DNA from 2 places in the Lysinibacillus sp. F12 genome. Region 2 is predicted to be linked to the other one. Evidence: riboswitches for the same ligand, from Rfam matches in the RefSeq annotation. Region 2 holds a riboswitch; the other holds the start of a gene.
What was found. Region 2 has a riboswitch for preQ1 ahead of queC (7-cyano-7-deazaguanine synthase QueC). Riboswitches for the same ligand answer to the same signal wherever they lie in the genome.
Positions count from the first base shown of each region.

Region 1: linked by a shared signal. The riboswitch ahead of queC (7-cyano-7-deazaguanine synthase QueC) and the one ahead of queC (7-cyano-7-deazaguanine synthase QueC) in region 2 are both predicted to bind preQ1.

Region 1 covers NZ_JBYMLP010000003.1:769,085-779,054, reverse strand. Annotated here, with positions in the region: gene AC3CH7_RS17775 (glycosyltransferase) at 1-645, shown strand, start outside; gene AC3CH7_RS17770 (VOC family protein) at 835-1,236, shown strand; gene AC3CH7_RS17765 (class I SAM-dependent methyltransferase) at 1,330-2,085, shown strand; gene AC3CH7_RS17760 (hypothetical protein) at 2,177-2,329, opposite strand; gene AC3CH7_RS17755 (M13-type metalloendopeptidase) at 2,642-4,996, opposite strand; PreQ1 riboswitch class I at 5,423-5,469, shown strand; gene queF (preQ(1) synthase) at 5,592-6,092, shown strand; PreQ1 riboswitch class I at 6,115-6,158, shown strand; gene queC (7-cyano-7-deazaguanine synthase QueC) at 6,212-6,871, shown strand; gene queD (6-carboxytetrahydropterin synthase QueD) at 6,874-7,347, shown strand; gene queE (7-carboxy-7-deazaguanine synthase QueE) at 7,340-8,068, shown strand; gene AC3CH7_RS17730 (VUT family protein) at 8,114-8,653, shown strand; gene AC3CH7_RS17725 (RidA family protein) at 9,734-9,970, shown strand, end outside.
Region 2 covers NZ_JBYMLP010000002.1:332,063-342,032, reverse strand. Annotated here, with positions in the region: gene AC3CH7_RS08680 (VOC family protein) at 1-154, shown strand, start outside; gene AC3CH7_RS08675 (class I SAM-dependent methyltransferase) at 248-1,003, shown strand; gene AC3CH7_RS08670 (hypothetical protein) at 1,095-1,247, opposite strand; gene AC3CH7_RS08665 (M13-type metalloendopeptidase) at 1,560-3,914, opposite strand; PreQ1 riboswitch class I at 4,341-4,387, shown strand; gene queF (preQ(1) synthase) at 4,510-5,010, shown strand; PreQ1 riboswitch class I at 5,033-5,076, shown strand; gene queC (7-cyano-7-deazaguanine synthase QueC) at 5,130-5,789, shown strand; gene queD (6-carboxytetrahydropterin synthase QueD) at 5,792-6,265, shown strand; gene queE (7-carboxy-7-deazaguanine synthase QueE) at 6,258-6,986, shown strand; gene AC3CH7_RS08640 (VUT family protein) at 7,032-7,571, shown strand; gene AC3CH7_RS08635 (RidA family protein) at 8,652-9,044, shown strand; partial or broken gene AC3CH7_RS08630 (IS5/IS1182 family transposase) at 9,412-9,696, opposite strand.

The sequences.
Region 1 (9,970 bases), on a different contig from region 2:
AAAGCTTCCAAGCCATTTGAACATCAAGTGGAAATCATTGTTGTATTAAATCGATGTACAGACAGAACGGAGGATATTGCAAAATCGTACAATTGTATCGTATTAGAGAATAACGACAAGAACCTCTCTAAGATAAGGAATGCTGGTGTTGAGATAGCAAGAGGTGAAATCATCGTAACGATTGATGCAGATACACGGATGAATGACCATGTGTTGTTAAAGGCAGAGGAGTATTTAAGCTCTGGAAAATACATTGGCGGTGGAGTTACAGGGAAGTTTGAGAGAATGTCTTTAGGAATTTTTGTTTCAGCTATGTTATTGATTGGTCCATTATTCTTTAAATATGGAGCCATATCTGTGGGAATCTTTTGGTGTAATAAAAAGGATTTTAAATCGATTAATGGTTTTAATGAAGAAATGCTTATGGCAGAAGATGCAGATTTTGCTAAACGATTAAAAATGTGGGGAAAAAAGAACGGGAAAAAATATGGGACAATTCAAAATGGAATGATCACATCAAGTAGAAAATTTGATAAAAATGGGGATTGGATTTTACTTAAGCGTCCGACAATCATCCTAGCCTACCTAAAAGGAACAGACCGAAAATATGCGGATGAAGCTTATTATGAAAATCAGGATAGATGAATGATCTTAAGCTAGAGGTTAAAATGAGAGATAAAAATAAAGAAACATTTGTGACGTTAATCCTCCATCGATTAACGCTTTTTTTTGCTGTGATAGTGATGTTGTAATAGATAACTAATAAAGGTGAATAGTAGGGTGAGGTAGAATTCTAAAGTATATGGAATGCTTGATTGGAAGGAGAGTGTATGAATGATTATTTCTAACAATAGTACCCCAATTAAAAACAGAGTGGGTGCTGTGTTTGTTCCAGTTCGTAACTTAGAGAAGGCAATAGAATGGTACAGGAAAATATTTGGTTTGGAGGGGGGAGAAGAACATTTTGGGCATTTATTCGTGGCACCCATGGAAGGAACGGCTGGGTTGATTTTAGATGCTATGCCAATGTGGAGAAAAGAGGATGGAGATATTGCCACCTACCAAGTTCCATCCATTCAGTTTGTGACGGACGATATCCAAGCTTCTTATCAATTTATGAAAGACAATCATGTTGAACTTTTAACAGAAATACAGGATGATTTTTATTTTGTGTTCAAAGATTTAGAAGGAAATGTATTAATGGTTTGTAAAAGTGTTGAAGCTTCGGAGGGCTAATAAAGTGTGAGTGATAATGAATTTTGGTAAGGTATGATCCTTATCTCATTATCAAAACATTAAAGAAAATAGTGTGGGGAGGAAGGGTGTACAGTGAAAACAACTGAAAATTTTACGGACAAGGCCGAAATATATGCGAAATATCGCCCTAGTTACCCTAATGAATATATTGATTATTTGTTTTCAGCAAACCAACTTAAAGGAGAACAGACGGTGGCAGATATTGGTTCAGGTACGGGGATATTGAGCCGTCAGTTACTTGAAAAAGGGATGAATGTTATTGGTGTGGAGCCAAATGACGACATGAGAAAGATGGCTGAGGAGTCTTTAAGCTTCCATTCTCGTTTTAAATCAATAAAAGGAACTGCTGAACATACCACATTAAAAGGCAATAGTATTGATTTAGTAACTGTGGCACAGGCATTTCATTGGTTTGATAAAAAAGCTTTTAAAATGGAATGTCAACGGATATTAAAACAAAATGCAAATGTTGCTCTTGTGTGGAATAGTAGAGATTTAACTAGTCCAATTATTCAAGAGAATGCAGCAATTTGCCAAAAGACCTGTTCGAATTTCAAAGGATTTAGCGGTGGAATGGAAGATACTCCAGCAATTTTTAACAGCTTTTTTAAGGATGGAAAGTATGAGCTTATAAAGTATCAAAATGATTTGATTTTTAATTATGAGGATTTCTTGGGAAGGAATTTATCAGCTTCGTATGCTCCAAAAAAACACGACGACGAATATGAAAATTTCATTTTTCTCCTGTCGGGGTTATTCGAAAAATACAGTAAGAATGGACAAATTGTTCTTCAGAATATAACACGAAGCTATCTAGGTAATGTATAAATAGCCAATAGAAGGGGGTTCGTTTAAGGAAATACAAAAAGCCCCAATATACAGCTTTTTAAAAGGATATTGGGGCTACGTTCCACATTAATTATTTATTCTTTTCATTTATAATTTGACTGAAATCTATTTCCTCTGCGAACTCTTCTCTGTTTTTACGCTCTCTGTTAGCATTTTGATTTTGATTCTGTTGTTTTTTGTTGTCTTGCGTTTTATTATTTTTATGTTTATTATTACCCATCATCATCTCACCTCCACCATTAGTTTGGGTGAAAGATGTTTTTTTATCCCCTTAAAGTACATGAAGTGATGATAGGTAATATTTAGAGAAACTTTTACTCGTTTGTTTTAGTAGGTAAGCCAAAATGATAAGGTTGCTAATATGGATAAATTTAATGCATGAAATATTGAAACAAAAGACAGAATTTAATCTAAATGTATAGATTAAATCTGCCTTTTTGTTTTAACAGCAACAATCTTAGTAAAGCGCCATACTCTTTCTCTAGACAGTCACTTAACTTTTTTATAGGGATGTAAGAGCTATTGAATTAGCTGTTTACCAGATGGAAACTCGATCTTTCGGAGCTACATACATGCCATCTCCAGGCTTAATTCCATAGGTGTCATAGAATTCCTGGAAGTTTACAATCGTGCGGTTTACCCGAACTTTATTGGATGAATGTACATCATTTTTGCTCAAAATTGCTGCAAATTCTTTTGTTGTTGTGGATTTCCACATTTTTGCATTACTTTCGAAATATGCTTTAAAATCTGGATTACTCATTTGAGAGACAACCTGCAGTGAAGCCGCCATTCCACCTAAATCAGCGCCATTCTCGCTTAATGTAAGCTGACCGTCATTCAAAACACCAGGAATAATCTCAATGGCATTATAAAACTCAATCAGCTTTTGGTTTTTCTCTTCGAATTTCTTAAAGTCTTCTTCTGTCCACCAGTTATTTGCATTTCCATTTTCGTCGTATGCAGATCCATTGTTATCAAATGCATGGCTGATTTCATGACCAATAATCATGCCAATGGCACCATAATTTTCTTCAGGTTTAGCGTTAATATCATAAAAAGGCGCTTGAAGAATACCAGCAGGGAACGTAATTTCGTTATTAAGAGGATTGTAAAAAGCATTAACGGTATAGACACTCGTTACCCATGCCGTTCTATCTACTGGTTTTCCTAGCTTAGCTTTTGTGTTATCAATGTATGCTTTGGTTACTGTGAAGGTATTAGAAAATAGCGAACCACCTTCGTCATATGTCTTGATAGTTACTTTATCTAATGTCGTATCCCACTTATCTGGGTAACCGATTTTAACAATCATTGTATCCAGCTTTTTAATTGCTTTAGCTTTTGTTGTTTCTGACATCCAATCAAGGGATTTGATTCTTTCCTCATACGTAGCAATTAACTTATCTACCATTTGTTCAACATCTTTTTTAGCTTTTGGTGAAAAATGTTCTTCGGCGAACAGTTGCTCCAAGTATCCGCTCATTGTGCTAGTTGTCTTAGCTATTGCGATTTCCTTATCTGTTTTTACGCCTGAAACTCCATATAACGTTGCAGAAAACTCATTAGCAGCATCTCCGAATTCATCTGACAACAGACCGCCAGTTGCCATAAGGAGCTGCAATTTAGAGTAAGCTTTCAGCACATTAAGATTCTTTTCATTCAAGAGCTCCGCGCCTTTTTGCGCCAGCTTCACATCAAATACGATGACTTTATCAACACTGTCAACTTTCATCGAATTTAAAACTTGTTTCATATCTACTGTTTTGAACATGCTGTTAAATTGCTCGATTGTATAAGGGTTATAGTATTTCTTAACGTCGCCTTGTTCATGAGGGTCAAGTGATACGGAAGCTAAGCTTTTTTCCATTTCATAAATTTTCTCTGCTAGAGCAATTGCCGTAGATTCTTTTTCGCCCGATAGTACTAATAGTCTGGTCATATACTGAATATAGGCTTTTTTCGCGTTAGAGTCTTCAGTTACAAAACTGTTCTTATCCAAACCAGTAGCTAACCCAGTGTAATACAAAGCATTTTCACTGCTATTCTTTGCATCGTTCATAATGGCAAAGCTGAATAGTGAGCTTATACCTAATTCTTTCTCCAAATGAAGATCTGCTTGCACAAGTTCAGCAAGAGTTTTAGCTTCATCAATTGCTTTTACATATGTTTGAATGGGCTCAATTCCTTGTTTATTTCTATTGTTTGTATCCAATGCTGTCGAATAGAAATCGGCAATTTTCTGCTCTTTTGATCCTTTTGCAAATTGTTTGCCAGAGAGCTCATCTATTATCTTTTCGATTTTATCAGTATTCTGTTTTTGAAGCTCAGAAAATCCGCCGCCCATGATTTCTCCGACTGGAATAGTCGATTTATTTAACCATTCCTTATTGATGGCTTCATAAAAATCATCGTTTAAATGGGAACCTTTAAGTGTCCATATTCTGGCAATCAGGTTTTGGAATTCATCGATAGTAATTTCTTCATTTGCTCCTAATGTACCGTCAGGGTTGCCTGTCAGTATGCCTGCTTTAGTCAGTTTATCGATATCTTTCTTAGCCCATGTAGGTACATCAGTATACTCAACTCCAAATGTGCCACTGCGAAGATCATTTCCAACAGGCTTTGGCAATTCGCCGAATGCTCTGCTCAACATAACTAAAGCTTCAACTTTCTTCGCTGGCTCATTTTCTCGTAAATCTTTGTTTTTAGAGCCTTGTATAATTGCCTCCTTATTTAGTCCTGGTTGATAGGTATCTGCAGCTATCAACAAGGTTTTAACAATTTCTCCTCTTGTCGCAGGTGGTGACTTTTCATCAGCATACACCGCTACACTTACGGACAGGACCATTATGACGGTCATGAGTAAGGATAAAAACTTCTTTTTCATGTTCGTGCTCCTTCACAGTAAATTTGTATAAATTAAGGTAATTGGGTAGATTTTAGAATTTCTACCATTTGTCCATTGTAGTTGATTTATTTCAGTTTGAAAATATGTTAGGAGCTTTTTCATTTTAAGGGAGCATTATCTAGCTAATTTTGCGCTAATAGAGCTGAGAAAGGTCACTTCTAACCGACTATAATAGTATTACTTTAGAGTGGATTATAGGATTTAAGTAATACTACACTCAGGTTTTATTTTTTACGAATAGTAATGAAACTATGCCCAGCTAAGATTTTATGAGCTGCTAAAATATAGCCTAGAATGACAGTGTAATTTCAGAAGAAGCAATTCAGGGATTTTGTATGAAAAAATCTATTTGACGTTTCGTACTATTTTTCGTATTATATGGAGGAAAAGAATGCCCGAACTTGATCGGGAGAGGTTCATAGCTGATACCCTCTATAAAAAACTATGGAAACATGACAATTTGCCATGTCCATATCGGACGTGGCTTTTTTATGTTTAGACGTATGTTTTAATAGATGAATTGGTAAAGCCTCTCTTGAAAGTGTTGGGAAACATTTTACAAGGAGGTTTTTTTATGTCTGGTCGAAGTCATGAAGAAGGACTAAAGGATTTAACATTATTAGGTAATCAAGGAACGAACTATTCATTTGAATATGCACCTGAGGTATTGGAGGCAGTAGATAATCTTCATTCCAATCGCGATTATTTCGTTAAGTTTAATTGTCCAGAGTTCACTAGTTTATGCCCGCTTACCAATCAACCTGATTTTGCAACGATGTACATCTCGTATATTCCAGACAAAAAAATTGTAGAGAGTAAATCACTAAAGTTGTATTTATTCAGTTTTAGAAATCACGGTGATTTCCATGAAGATTGCGTTAACATCATTATGAATGACTTAATTACATTGCTTGACCCTCGATATATCGAGGTTTGGGGGAAGTTTACGCCACGTGGGGGGATTTCAATCGATCCGTGGTGTAACTATGGGAAGCCAGAGACTAAATATGAAGAAATCGCAAATTACCGTTTAATGAACCATGACCTTTATCCAGAAAAAATTGATAATCGATAACGAGAAATTAGTTAGTCCAATCAAAAAAGAGGTTTTTAGCTACCCTCTTAAAAAAACTAAGGAGAAAGCAGCACCTTTTCTTAGCGTGCTGTTTTTTCCATCAAAGGGAGTTTTTATAGATGAAGCAGGAGAAAGCAATTGTTGTATTTAGTGGAGGTCAGGATAGTACAACTTGTCTGTTTTGGGCAAAAGAACGTTTTGCAGAGATTGAGGCCGTGACTTTTAATTATGGACAAAGACATCGCCTTGAAATTGAATGTGCGGAACAGATAGCAGAGGAGCTTGGTATTAAGCATCACATACTTGATATGACCCTCTTAAATCAGCTTGCTCCGAATGCATTGACACGACAAGACATTAAAGTGGAAGACGGTCAAAATGGTGAGCTTCCATCGACATTTGTACCTGGACGAAACCTTCTTTTTCTTTCATTCGCTGGTGTTTTAGCAAGTCAAATAGGAGCCAAGCATATTGTAACTGGTGTATGTGAAACGGATTTCAGTGGATATCCGGATTGCCGAGATGTTTTTATTAAGTCCTTGAATGTAACGTTAAATTTATCGATGGATAATTCCTTTGTGATTGATACACCGTTAATGTGGCTCAATAAAGCGCAGACATGGGAGCTTGCCGATCAGTTTGGGGCTCTAGAATTTGTTCGGGAAAGAACATTGACTTGCTATAACGGAGTAATCGCAGATGGTTGTGGGGAATGCCCCGCATGTAAACTGCGAAAAAAAGGGCTTGATGAGTATCTAAGCTATAGGAAGGAGTTTTAAGCATGTCAGATTTTAAAATCGTCGATAAGCTCCAAAAAATAGGGGTAGATATCCAAAGTAATCAATTGAACTATCATGCTAAGCGTGTGCTTGTAAGCAAAGAATTTACCTTCGATGCTGCTCATCATTTACATCATTATGAGGGCAAATGTAAAAACCTACATGGCCATACTTATCGTGTTGTATTGGGACTTAGTGGATATACAGATGAACGCGGCTTGATGATTGATTTTGGTGATATCAAAAGAATATGGAAACAAAAAATTGAGATTCATCTGGATCACCGTTATTTAAACGAAACGCTTCCACCTATGAATACTACAGCAGAAAATATAGTTGTTTGGATTTACGATACCATGGTAGTGGCCTTGCGTGATGAGCAAAGAAATAATGGTGCGCGTGTAGAATTTATCAGACTATATGAAACTCCAACAAGCTATGCAGAAGCGAGACGGGAGTGGATGGAAGTTGAGTAAGATACCTGTTATCGAGATCTTTGGACCGACAATTCAAGGCGAGGGAATGGTAGTGGGCCAAAAGACCATGTTTGTAAGAACGGCTGGCTGTGATTATTCTTGTTCGTGGTGTGATTCGTCGTTTACGTGGGACGGTAGCGGAAAGCATCTTATTGTTCAAATGACAGCGGAAGAGATTTGGGCAGAGTTGAAGCGTCTTGGGGGTAATGGCTTTTCATATGTTACGATTTCAGGCGGCAATCCTGCACTTTATGCTAATTTAGAGGCGCTTATTGCCATTTTAAAAGAAAACAACATAAAGGTTGCGGTGGAAACACAAGGAAGTAGGTGGCAGAACTGGATGTACGACATTGATGAATTGACCATTTCTCCCAAGGCGCCTAGTTCAGGTATGACAACAGAGTATTCAGTGTTGGTGGATATTTTTGGAAAACTTAGATTGCGAAATAGTCATCACCATATTTCTCTAAAAATAGTCGTTTTTACTCAAGAGGATTACGATTTTGCTAAACAAATTCACCATCAATTTCCAACTATCCCCTTTTATCTTCAAGTCGGCAATGATGATCTCACAACGAATGACAATTCGCGATTAATGAAAAATTTACTAGATAAATATCATGCACTGATTGATAGCGTGTTGAAAGATGAAGAATTAAAGGATGTTAAAGTATTGCCACAGTTGCACACTCTTGTATGGGGAAATAAAAGAGGTGTATAGTGTGCCATTACGAAATGTCTATAAATGTATTAGAGGAGTACCAGAATGAGAATTTTATTTTATTTATTATCGATTATCATCGCTAATGTGGTAACAGCAGCATTTGCGCCATTACAGTTTGGGATGTTTATTGTTCCAATGGGGACGCTTTTAATAGGGGCGACCTTTATTTTCAGGGACCTTGTGCAAAATAAATATGGTAGAACAAAGACATATTTCTTTATCGTTACAGCTTTAATTTTATCAGCAGTAGTGTCATTCATACTCGGGGATACACTTTTAATTGTGGTAGCATCGGCTGTCTCATTTGTTGTGGCTGAAACAGCTGATACAGAAATCTATAGTCGACTGAAATTACCAATGGCTTGGCGAGTGCTTTACAGTGGAATCGTGGGAGGGTTTTTGGATTCTGCAATCTTTGTAGTCATTGGATTGAGTCCACTTGGAGCTAATATATTGCCTTGGGAAGCAGTACCTGCCGCTATTGTAGGACAAATTATAGTGAAGACGATTATACAAATGTTCGGAGCCCTAATTCTTGGTCAAGTGGGATCATTAAAAGAAAAACGTCTTATTTCAGGTTAATTCTTTGTAGAAGAGGGCTACTCGTTTTCTGTGGGAAAAGTGAGTAGCCTGCAAAGAATAATCGTTATAACACATTGACATTTTCCATTTTAATACCAAATTGAAATCTAGTATGCTACAATCTTGTTTAAAGACAGGAGGTTTAGGATTTGAATAATTATAATAATGGAGATATTATATTTAGTTTATTTTCGATAGTAGGACTGTTGTTTTACATAATTCCGATTATTTTTATAATTTGGTTTGCTATTAGTACGATTAGGCAACTAAAAAGACAAACAAAATTATTAGAAGAAATGAAAGACAGTATAAATTATATCAATGGACATCCGACACGTAGTAAATGATAATGCCCTAAAAACTATAAAAAACGATGAAAAAAAACAGGTACTCGAATGAGACCTGAATTTTTTAGAACGGTAATCGCTATGAACTTGGGGATGGAATAAAGGGTTTAGGGTTTAGTCACATTAGTGTTCATAGCGATTCCCCCCTTACAAAACATATCATTTACTTATTTTGTAAATTGTATACCTTACTTGATGTAAAAAGAAAAGAATATCATGCCAGTACATATAAGCGCACTTCAATCATGGTTTATGCTTACGGCACCTATTGGAAGTTTGTTGAAAAATTGTAGAGGATGATATGGTATTCTGTGAATGAACACGCATAATAACCAAAAAACTAGGTACTCCACAAAGAGAGTACCTAGTTTTAATTGTGAAAAAAGGAAGGGCCACTTGGGATGGAGTAACCCTAGTAACAATTTCGGAGGTGTAAGGCTAATTTAGCTTTACACTATTAAGTATATGTTAGATTCGCTATGTTTAAATAGTTAATTGCCTCAGAGTCTTAAAAAGAAAATTCTTAATAATTTCAGTTATAAATTGAAAAAGAGGGATAGAAATGGTAATATGGCAATAACTTTAGGTAAAGGGGAGAAAGCTTATGAAAAAAAGATCTATCCGTTTTTTAAGCATGGGCATTGGATTCTCCACTGCTGTTTTTTTCTAGAATAGTTGAACAAGGGATAAGTCTGCACTTTTTTAGAAAAAAAGAACCTAAAGGAGATTCAACATGAAATCAAAACTAGTGCGTAAAAACCCAATACAGGCACCAAAGCCTGTAGGGAAATATAGTCATGTCACAATTATTCCAAAAGATGCAACAATGTATGTTTTTTCTGGTCAAATTGGTTTGGACCAAGATGATCAATTACCACAGACATTAGAGGAACAAATAACAAATACCTTTTATCATATTGAAACGATTTTAGCTTCAGAGGGAATTGATGCCTCTCACATTGTAAAGGTC
Region 2 (9,970 bases):
TGTGACGGACGATATCCAAGCTTCTTATCAATTTATGAAAGACAATCATGTTGAACTTTTAACAGAAATACAGGATGATTTTTATTTTGTGTTCAAAGATTTAGAAGGAAATGTATTAATGGTTTGTAAAAGTGTTGAAGCTTCGGAGGGCTAATAAAGTGTGAGTGATAATGAATTTTGGTAAGGTATGATCCTTATCTCATTATCAAAACATTAAAGAAAATAGTGTGGGGAGGAAGGGTGTACAGTGAAAACAACTGAAAATTTTACGGACAAGGCCGAAATATATGCGAAATATCGCCCTAGTTACCCTAATGAATATATTGATTATTTGTTTTCAGCAAACCAACTTAAAGGAGAACAGACGGTGGCAGATATTGGTTCAGGTACGGGGATATTGAGCCGTCAGTTACTTGAAAAAGGGATGAATGTTATTGGTGTGGAGCCAAATGACGACATGAGAAAGATGGCTGAGGAGTCTTTAAGCTTCCATTCTCGTTTTAAATCAATAAAAGGAACTGCTGAACATACCACATTAAAAGGCAATAGTATTGATTTAGTAACTGTGGCACAGGCATTTCATTGGTTTGATAAAAAAGCTTTTAAAATGGAATGTCAACGGATATTAAAACAAAATGCAAATGTTGCTCTTGTGTGGAATAGTAGAGATTTAACTAGTCCAATTATTCAAGAGAATGCAGCAATTTGCCAAAAGACCTGTTCGAATTTCAAAGGATTTAGCGGTGGAATGGAAGATACTCCAGCAATTTTTAACAGCTTTTTTAAGGATGGAAAGTATGAGCTTATAAAGTATCAAAATGATTTGATTTTTAATTATGAGGATTTCTTGGGAAGGAATTTATCAGCTTCGTATGCTCCAAAAAAACACGACGACGAATATGAAAATTTCATTTTTCTCCTGTCGGGGTTATTCGAAAAATACAGTAAGAATGGACAAATTGTTCTTCAGAATATAACACGAAGCTATCTAGGTAATGTATAAATAGCCAATAGAAGGGGGTTCGTTTAAGGAAATACAAAAAGCCCCAATATACAGCTTTTTAAAAGGATATTGGGGCTACGTTCCACATTAATTATTTATTCTTTTCATTTATAATTTGACTGAAATCTATTTCCTCTGCGAACTCTTCTCTGTTTTTACGCTCTCTGTTAGCATTTTGATTTTGATTCTGTTGTTTTTTGTTGTCTTGCGTTTTATTATTTTTATGTTTATTATTACCCATCATCATCTCACCTCCACCATTAGTTTGGGTGAAAGATGTTTTTTTATCCCCTTAAAGTACATGAAGTGATGATAGGTAATATTTAGAGAAACTTTTACTCGTTTGTTTTAGTAGGTAAGCCAAAATGATAAGGTTGCTAATATGGATAAATTTAATGCATGAAATATTGAAACAAAAGACAGAATTTAATCTAAATGTATAGATTAAATCTGCCTTTTTGTTTTAACAGCAACAATCTTAGTAAAGCGCCATACTCTTTCTCTAGACAGTCACTTAACTTTTTTATAGGGATGTAAGAGCTATTGAATTAGCTGTTTACCAGATGGAAACTCGATCTTTCGGAGCTACATACATGCCATCTCCAGGCTTAATTCCATAGGTGTCATAGAATTCCTGGAAGTTTACAATCGTGCGGTTTACCCGAACTTTATTGGATGAATGTACATCATTTTTGCTCAAAATTGCTGCAAATTCTTTTGTTGTTGTGGATTTCCACATTTTTGCATTACTTTCGAAATATGCTTTAAAATCTGGATTACTCATTTGAGAGACAACCTGCAGTGAAGCCGCCATTCCACCTAAATCAGCGCCATTCTCGCTTAATGTAAGCTGACCGTCATTCAAAACACCAGGAATAATCTCAATGGCATTATAAAACTCAATCAGCTTTTGGTTTTTCTCTTCGAATTTCTTAAAGTCTTCTTCTGTCCACCAGTTATTTGCATTTCCATTTTCGTCGTATGCAGATCCATTGTTATCAAATGCATGGCTGATTTCATGACCAATAATCATGCCAATGGCACCATAATTTTCTTCAGGTTTAGCGTTAATATCATAAAAAGGCGCTTGAAGAATACCAGCAGGGAACGTAATTTCGTTATTAAGAGGATTGTAAAAAGCATTAACGGTATAGACACTCGTTACCCATGCCGTTCTATCTACTGGTTTTCCTAGCTTAGCTTTTGTGTTATCAATGTATGCTTTGGTTACTGTGAAGGTATTAGAAAATAGCGAACCACCTTCGTCATATGTCTTGATAGTTACTTTATCTAATGTCGTATCCCACTTATCTGGGTAACCGATTTTAACAATCATTGTATCCAGCTTTTTAATTGCTTTAGCTTTTGTTGTTTCTGACATCCAATCAAGGGATTTGATTCTTTCCTCATACGTAGCAATTAACTTATCTACCATTTGTTCAACATCTTTTTTAGCTTTTGGTGAAAAATGTTCTTCGGCGAACAGTTGCTCCAAGTATCCGCTCATTGTGCTAGTTGTCTTAGCTATTGCGATTTCCTTATCTGTTTTTACGCCTGAAACTCCATATAACGTTGCAGAAAACTCATTAGCAGCATCTCCGAATTCATCTGACAACAGACCGCCAGTTGCCATAAGGAGCTGCAATTTAGAGTAAGCTTTCAGCACATTAAGATTCTTTTCATTCAAGAGCTCCGCGCCTTTTTGCGCCAGCTTCACATCAAATACGATGACTTTATCAACACTGTCAACTTTCATCGAATTTAAAACTTGTTTCATATCTACTGTTTTGAACATGCTGTTAAATTGCTCGATTGTATAAGGGTTATAGTATTTCTTAACGTCGCCTTGTTCATGAGGGTCAAGTGATACGGAAGCTAAGCTTTTTTCCATTTCATAAATTTTCTCTGCTAGAGCAATTGCCGTAGATTCTTTTTCGCCCGATAGTACTAATAGTCTGGTCATATACTGAATATAGGCTTTTTTCGCGTTAGAGTCTTCAGTTACAAAACTGTTCTTATCCAAACCAGTAGCTAACCCAGTGTAATACAAAGCATTTTCACTGCTATTCTTTGCATCGTTCATAATGGCAAAGCTGAATAGTGAGCTTATACCTAATTCTTTCTCCAAATGAAGATCTGCTTGCACAAGTTCAGCAAGAGTTTTAGCTTCATCAATTGCTTTTACATATGTTTGAATGGGCTCAATTCCTTGTTTATTTCTATTGTTTGTATCCAATGCTGTCGAATAGAAATCGGCAATTTTCTGCTCTTTTGATCCTTTTGCAAATTGTTTGCCAGAGAGCTCATCTATTATCTTTTCGATTTTATCAGTATTCTGTTTTTGAAGCTCAGAAAATCCGCCGCCCATGATTTCTCCGACTGGAATAGTCGATTTATTTAACCATTCCTTATTGATGGCTTCATAAAAATCATCGTTTAAATGGGAACCTTTAAGTGTCCATATTCTGGCAATCAGGTTTTGGAATTCATCGATAGTAATTTCTTCATTTGCTCCTAATGTACCGTCAGGGTTGCCTGTCAGTATGCCTGCTTTAGTCAGTTTATCGATATCTTTCTTAGCCCATGTAGGTACATCAGTATACTCAACTCCAAATGTGCCACTGCGAAGATCATTTCCAACAGGCTTTGGCAATTCGCCGAATGCTCTGCTCAACATAACTAAAGCTTCAACTTTCTTCGCTGGCTCATTTTCTCGTAAATCTTTGTTTTTAGAGCCTTGTATAATTGCCTCCTTATTTAGTCCTGGTTGATAGGTATCTGCAGCTATCAACAAGGTTTTAACAATTTCTCCTCTTGTCGCAGGTGGTGACTTTTCATCAGCATACACCGCTACACTTACGGACAGGACCATTATGACGGTCATGAGTAAGGATAAAAACTTCTTTTTCATGTTCGTGCTCCTTCACAGTAAATTTGTATAAATTAAGGTAATTGGGTAGATTTTAGAATTTCTACCATTTGTCCATTGTAGTTGATTTATTTCAGTTTGAAAATATGTTAGGAGCTTTTTCATTTTAAGGGAGCATTATCTAGCTAATTTTGCGCTAATAGAGCTGAGAAAGGTCACTTCTAACCGACTATAATAGTATTACTTTAGAGTGGATTATAGGATTTAAGTAATACTACACTCAGGTTTTATTTTTTACGAATAGTAATGAAACTATGCCCAGCTAAGATTTTATGAGCTGCTAAAATATAGCCTAGAATGACAGTGTAATTTCAGAAGAAGCAATTCAGGGATTTTGTATGAAAAAATCTATTTGACGTTTCGTACTATTTTTCGTATTATATGGAGGAAAAGAATGCCCGAACTTGATCGGGAGAGGTTCATAGCTGATACCCTCTATAAAAAACTATGGAAACATGACAATTTGCCATGTCCATATCGGACGTGGCTTTTTTATGTTTAGACGTATGTTTTAATAGATGAATTGGTAAAGCCTCTCTTGAAAGTGTTGGGAAACATTTTACAAGGAGGTTTTTTTATGTCTGGTCGAAGTCATGAAGAAGGACTAAAGGATTTAACATTATTAGGTAATCAAGGAACGAACTATTCATTTGAATATGCACCTGAGGTATTGGAGGCAGTAGATAATCTTCATTCCAATCGCGATTATTTCGTTAAGTTTAATTGTCCAGAGTTCACTAGTTTATGCCCGCTTACCAATCAACCTGATTTTGCAACGATGTACATCTCGTATATTCCAGACAAAAAAATTGTAGAGAGTAAATCACTAAAGTTGTATTTATTCAGTTTTAGAAATCACGGTGATTTCCATGAAGATTGCGTTAACATCATTATGAATGACTTAATTACATTGCTTGACCCTCGATATATCGAGGTTTGGGGGAAGTTTACGCCACGTGGGGGGATTTCAATCGATCCGTGGTGTAACTATGGGAAGCCAGAGACTAAATATGAAGAAATCGCAAATTACCGTTTAATGAACCATGACCTTTATCCAGAAAAAATTGATAATCGATAACGAGAAATTAGTTAGTCCAATCAAAAAAGAGGTTTTTAGCTACCCTCTTAAAAAAACTAAGGAGAAAGCAGCACCTTTTCTTAGCGTGCTGTTTTTTCCATCAAAGGGAGTTTTTATAGATGAAGCAGGAGAAAGCAATTGTTGTATTTAGTGGAGGTCAGGATAGTACAACTTGTCTGTTTTGGGCAAAAGAACGTTTTGCAGAGATTGAGGCCGTGACTTTTAATTATGGACAAAGACATCGCCTTGAAATTGAATGTGCGGAACAGATAGCAGAGGAGCTTGGTATTAAGCATCACATACTTGATATGACCCTCTTAAATCAGCTTGCTCCGAATGCATTGACACGACAAGACATTAAAGTGGAAGACGGTCAAAATGGTGAGCTTCCATCGACATTTGTACCTGGACGAAACCTTCTTTTTCTTTCATTCGCTGGTGTTTTAGCAAGTCAAATAGGAGCCAAGCATATTGTAACTGGTGTATGTGAAACGGATTTCAGTGGATATCCGGATTGCCGAGATGTTTTTATTAAGTCCTTGAATGTAACGTTAAATTTATCGATGGATAATTCCTTTGTGATTGATACACCGTTAATGTGGCTCAATAAAGCGCAGACATGGGAGCTTGCCGATCAGTTTGGGGCTCTAGAATTTGTTCGGGAAAGAACATTGACTTGCTATAACGGAGTAATCGCAGATGGTTGTGGGGAATGCCCCGCATGTAAACTGCGAAAAAAAGGGCTTGATGAGTATCTAAGCTATAGGAAGGAGTTTTAAGCATGTCAGATTTTAAAATCGTCGATAAGCTCCAAAAAATAGGGGTAGATATCCAAAGTAATCAATTGAACTATCATGCTAAGCGTGTGCTTGTAAGCAAAGAATTTACCTTCGATGCTGCTCATCATTTACATCATTATGAGGGCAAATGTAAAAACCTACATGGCCATACTTATCGTGTTGTATTGGGACTTAGTGGATATACAGATGAACGCGGCTTGATGATTGATTTTGGTGATATCAAAAGAATATGGAAACAAAAAATTGAGATTCATCTGGATCACCGTTATTTAAACGAAACGCTTCCACCTATGAATACTACAGCAGAAAATATAGTTGTTTGGATTTACGATACCATGGTAGTGGCCTTGCGTGATGAGCAAAGAAATAATGGTGCGCGTGTAGAATTTATCAGACTATATGAAACTCCAACAAGCTATGCAGAAGCGAGACGGGAGTGGATGGAAGTTGAGTAAGATACCTGTTATCGAGATCTTTGGACCGACAATTCAAGGCGAGGGAATGGTAGTGGGCCAAAAGACCATGTTTGTAAGAACGGCTGGCTGTGATTATTCTTGTTCGTGGTGTGATTCGTCGTTTACGTGGGACGGTAGCGGAAAGCATCTTATTGTTCAAATGACAGCGGAAGAGATTTGGGCAGAGTTGAAGCGTCTTGGGGGTAATGGCTTTTCATATGTTACGATTTCAGGCGGCAATCCTGCACTTTATGCTAATTTAGAGGCGCTTATTGCCATTTTAAAAGAAAACAACATAAAGGTTGCGGTGGAAACACAAGGAAGTAGGTGGCAGAACTGGATGTACGACATTGATGAATTGACCATTTCTCCCAAGGCGCCTAGTTCAGGTATGACAACAGAGTATTCAGTGTTGGTGGATATTTTTGGAAAACTTAGATTGCGAAATAGTCATCACCATATTTCTCTAAAAATAGTCGTTTTTACTCAAGAGGATTACGATTTTGCTAAACAAATTCACCATCAATTTCCAACTATCCCCTTTTATCTTCAAGTCGGCAATGATGATCTCACAACGAATGACAATTCGCGATTAATGAAAAATTTACTAGATAAATATCATGCACTGATTGATAGCGTGTTGAAAGATGAAGAATTAAAGGATGTTAAAGTATTGCCACAGTTGCACACTCTTGTATGGGGAAATAAAAGAGGTGTATAGTGTGCCATTACGAAATGTCTATAAATGTATTAGAGGAGTACCAGAATGAGAATTTTATTTTATTTATTATCGATTATCATCGCTAATGTGGTAACAGCAGCATTTGCGCCATTACAGTTTGGGATGTTTATTGTTCCAATGGGGACGCTTTTAATAGGGGCGACCTTTATTTTCAGGGACCTTGTGCAAAATAAATATGGTAGAACAAAGACATATTTCTTTATCGTTACAGCTTTAATTTTATCAGCAGTAGTGTCATTCATACTCGGGGATACACTTTTAATTGTGGTAGCATCGGCTGTCTCATTTGTTGTGGCTGAAACAGCTGATACAGAAATCTATAGTCGACTGAAATTACCAATGGCTTGGCGAGTGCTTTACAGTGGAATCGTGGGAGGGTTTTTGGATTCTGCAATCTTTGTAGTCATTGGATTGAGTCCACTTGGAGCTAATATATTGCCTTGGGAAGCAGTACCTGCCGCTATTGTAGGACAAATTATAGTGAAGACGATTATACAAATGTTCGGAGCCCTAATTCTTGGTCAAGTGGGATCATTAAAAGAAAAACGTCTTATTTCAGGTTAATTCTTTGTAGAAGAGGGCTACTCGTTTTCTGTGGGAAAAGTGAGTAGCCTGCAAAGAATAATCGTTATAACACATTGACATTTTCCATTTTAATACCAAATTGAAATCTAGTATGCTACAATCTTGTTTAAAGACAGGAGGTTTAGGATTTGAATAATTATAATAATGGAGATATTATATTTAGTTTATTTTCGATAGTAGGACTGTTGTTTTACATAATTCCGATTATTTTTATAATTTGGTTTGCTATTAGTACGATTAGGCAACTAAAAAGACAAACAAAATTATTAGAAGAAATGAAAGACAGTATAAATTATATCAATGGACATCCGACACGTAGTAAATGATAATGCCCTAAAAACTATAAAAAACGATGAAAAAAAACAGGTACTCGAATGAGACCTGAATTTTTTAGAACGGTAATCGCTATGAACTTGGGGATGGAATAAAGGGTTTAGGGTTTAGTCACATTAGTGTTCATAGCGATTCCCCCCTTACAAAACATATCATTTACTTATTTTGTAAATTGTATACCTTACTTGATGTAAAAAGAAAAGAATATCATGCCAGTACATATAAGCGCACTTCAATCATGGTTTATGCTTACGGCACCTATTGGAAGTTTGTTGAAAAATTGTAGAGGATGATATGGTATTCTGTGAATGAACACGCATAATAACCAAAAAACTAGGTACTCCACAAAGAGAGTACCTAGTTTTAATTGTGAAAAAAGGAAGGGCCACTTGGGATGGAGTAACCCTAGTAACAATTTCGGAGGTGTAAGGCTAATTTAGCTTTACACTATTAAGTATATGTTAGATTCGCTATGTTTAAATAGTTAATTGCCTCAGAGTCTTAAAAAGAAAATTCTTAATAATTTCAGTTATAAATTGAAAAAGAGGGATAGAAATGGTAATATGGCAATAACTTTAGGTAAAGGGGAGAAAGCTTATGAAAAAAAGATCTATCCGTTTTTTAAGCATGGGCATTGGATTCTCCACTGCTGTTTTTTTCTAGAATAGTTGAACAAGGGATAAGTCTGCACTTTTTTAGAAAAAAAGAACCTAAAGGAGATTCAACATGAAATCAAAACTAGTGCGTAAAAACCCAATACAGGCACCAAAGCCTGTAGGGAAATATAGTCATGTCACAATTATTCCAAAAGATGCAACAATGTATGTTTTTTCTGGTCAAATTGGTTTGGACCAAGATGATCAATTACCACAGACATTAGAGGAACAAATAACAAATACCTTTTATCATATTGAAACGATTTTAGCTTCAGAGGGAATTGATGCCTCTCACATTGTAAAGGTCAATATTTGGGCTACAGAGGAAATAGATTGGGATTATTTCGACGAGCAATGGCAAGGTATGTTTGGCGATTCCTATCCATCAATGACCATAGCCTATGTATCAGCACTAGGTTTGCCAGAGATTAAAATAGAGCTTGATATTTGGGCTGCTAAATGATTTGATGATTTGTCATTATCGTTTATACCCTTAAAAGTTCATTTTACGAAGACAGTTGGAAGGAAGGGCTATTCCGCCACCGAAAACAGACCATCCACCGTGAAGATTGCTTGCTTAACTTTATTTCATTGTAAAATTTAAAAACGAATATATCCTTTGAATATTGTCGTTTCAGACTGTAGACAAAAGCCGTCGAGAAGTTCATTCTCGATGGCTTTTGTCATTTTTCTTTCTCTTTCATATTCAATATTTGGTATATCATTGCTGTATCCAACATCCTCTTCGAGCATAGATGCTCTCTTAAGCTGTCTGCCATGTCCAAGTAGCTAGTTTCTTTAAATTAATGGCAGCAAAAGTAAGCATCGCCTGCATGGAAAGAATAGGCAAGCTGTTTCGTACGTTCATCCTTCACGTAATAGCCACTTTCAGGATCTGTCGTACTTTCCTTTATTTCTTTCCATTCTTCCTTTTCAAACTTCTTCAGGGGAAAGGGCTTTTTTCCGTGTTCCTCACGATCCATATTTACCTCTAATTGAAGCTTCTCTTCATAAGCCCGTGTTTCTTTTCGCACAACCTTTTTATCATCCTTCCGTTTATTCGCACTCGCTTTCACATGCGTGGAATCGATAAATAAATGTTCTGCATGGAGAATTTACTTTTCAACACCCTATGTAGATAAAAGTAAGTACTTTATGTAGAAGTTGATGGGAACGAAGGGCGGCGACTCCTGCGGGAAAAGCGGGAAAGTCGAGATCCTGGACTGAGCGAAGCGAGGGAAGCAGCTCGACCCCGCCCGCGGAAAGCGTCCGCCCGTAGTGGAAATCAACAGCTTTACTTTATTTCATTGTAAAAGAAAAAAGACTGTAAGCAAACTCTCAAATTTTTTGAGTTTGTCTACAGTCTGAGACGACAATATCCTTTGAATA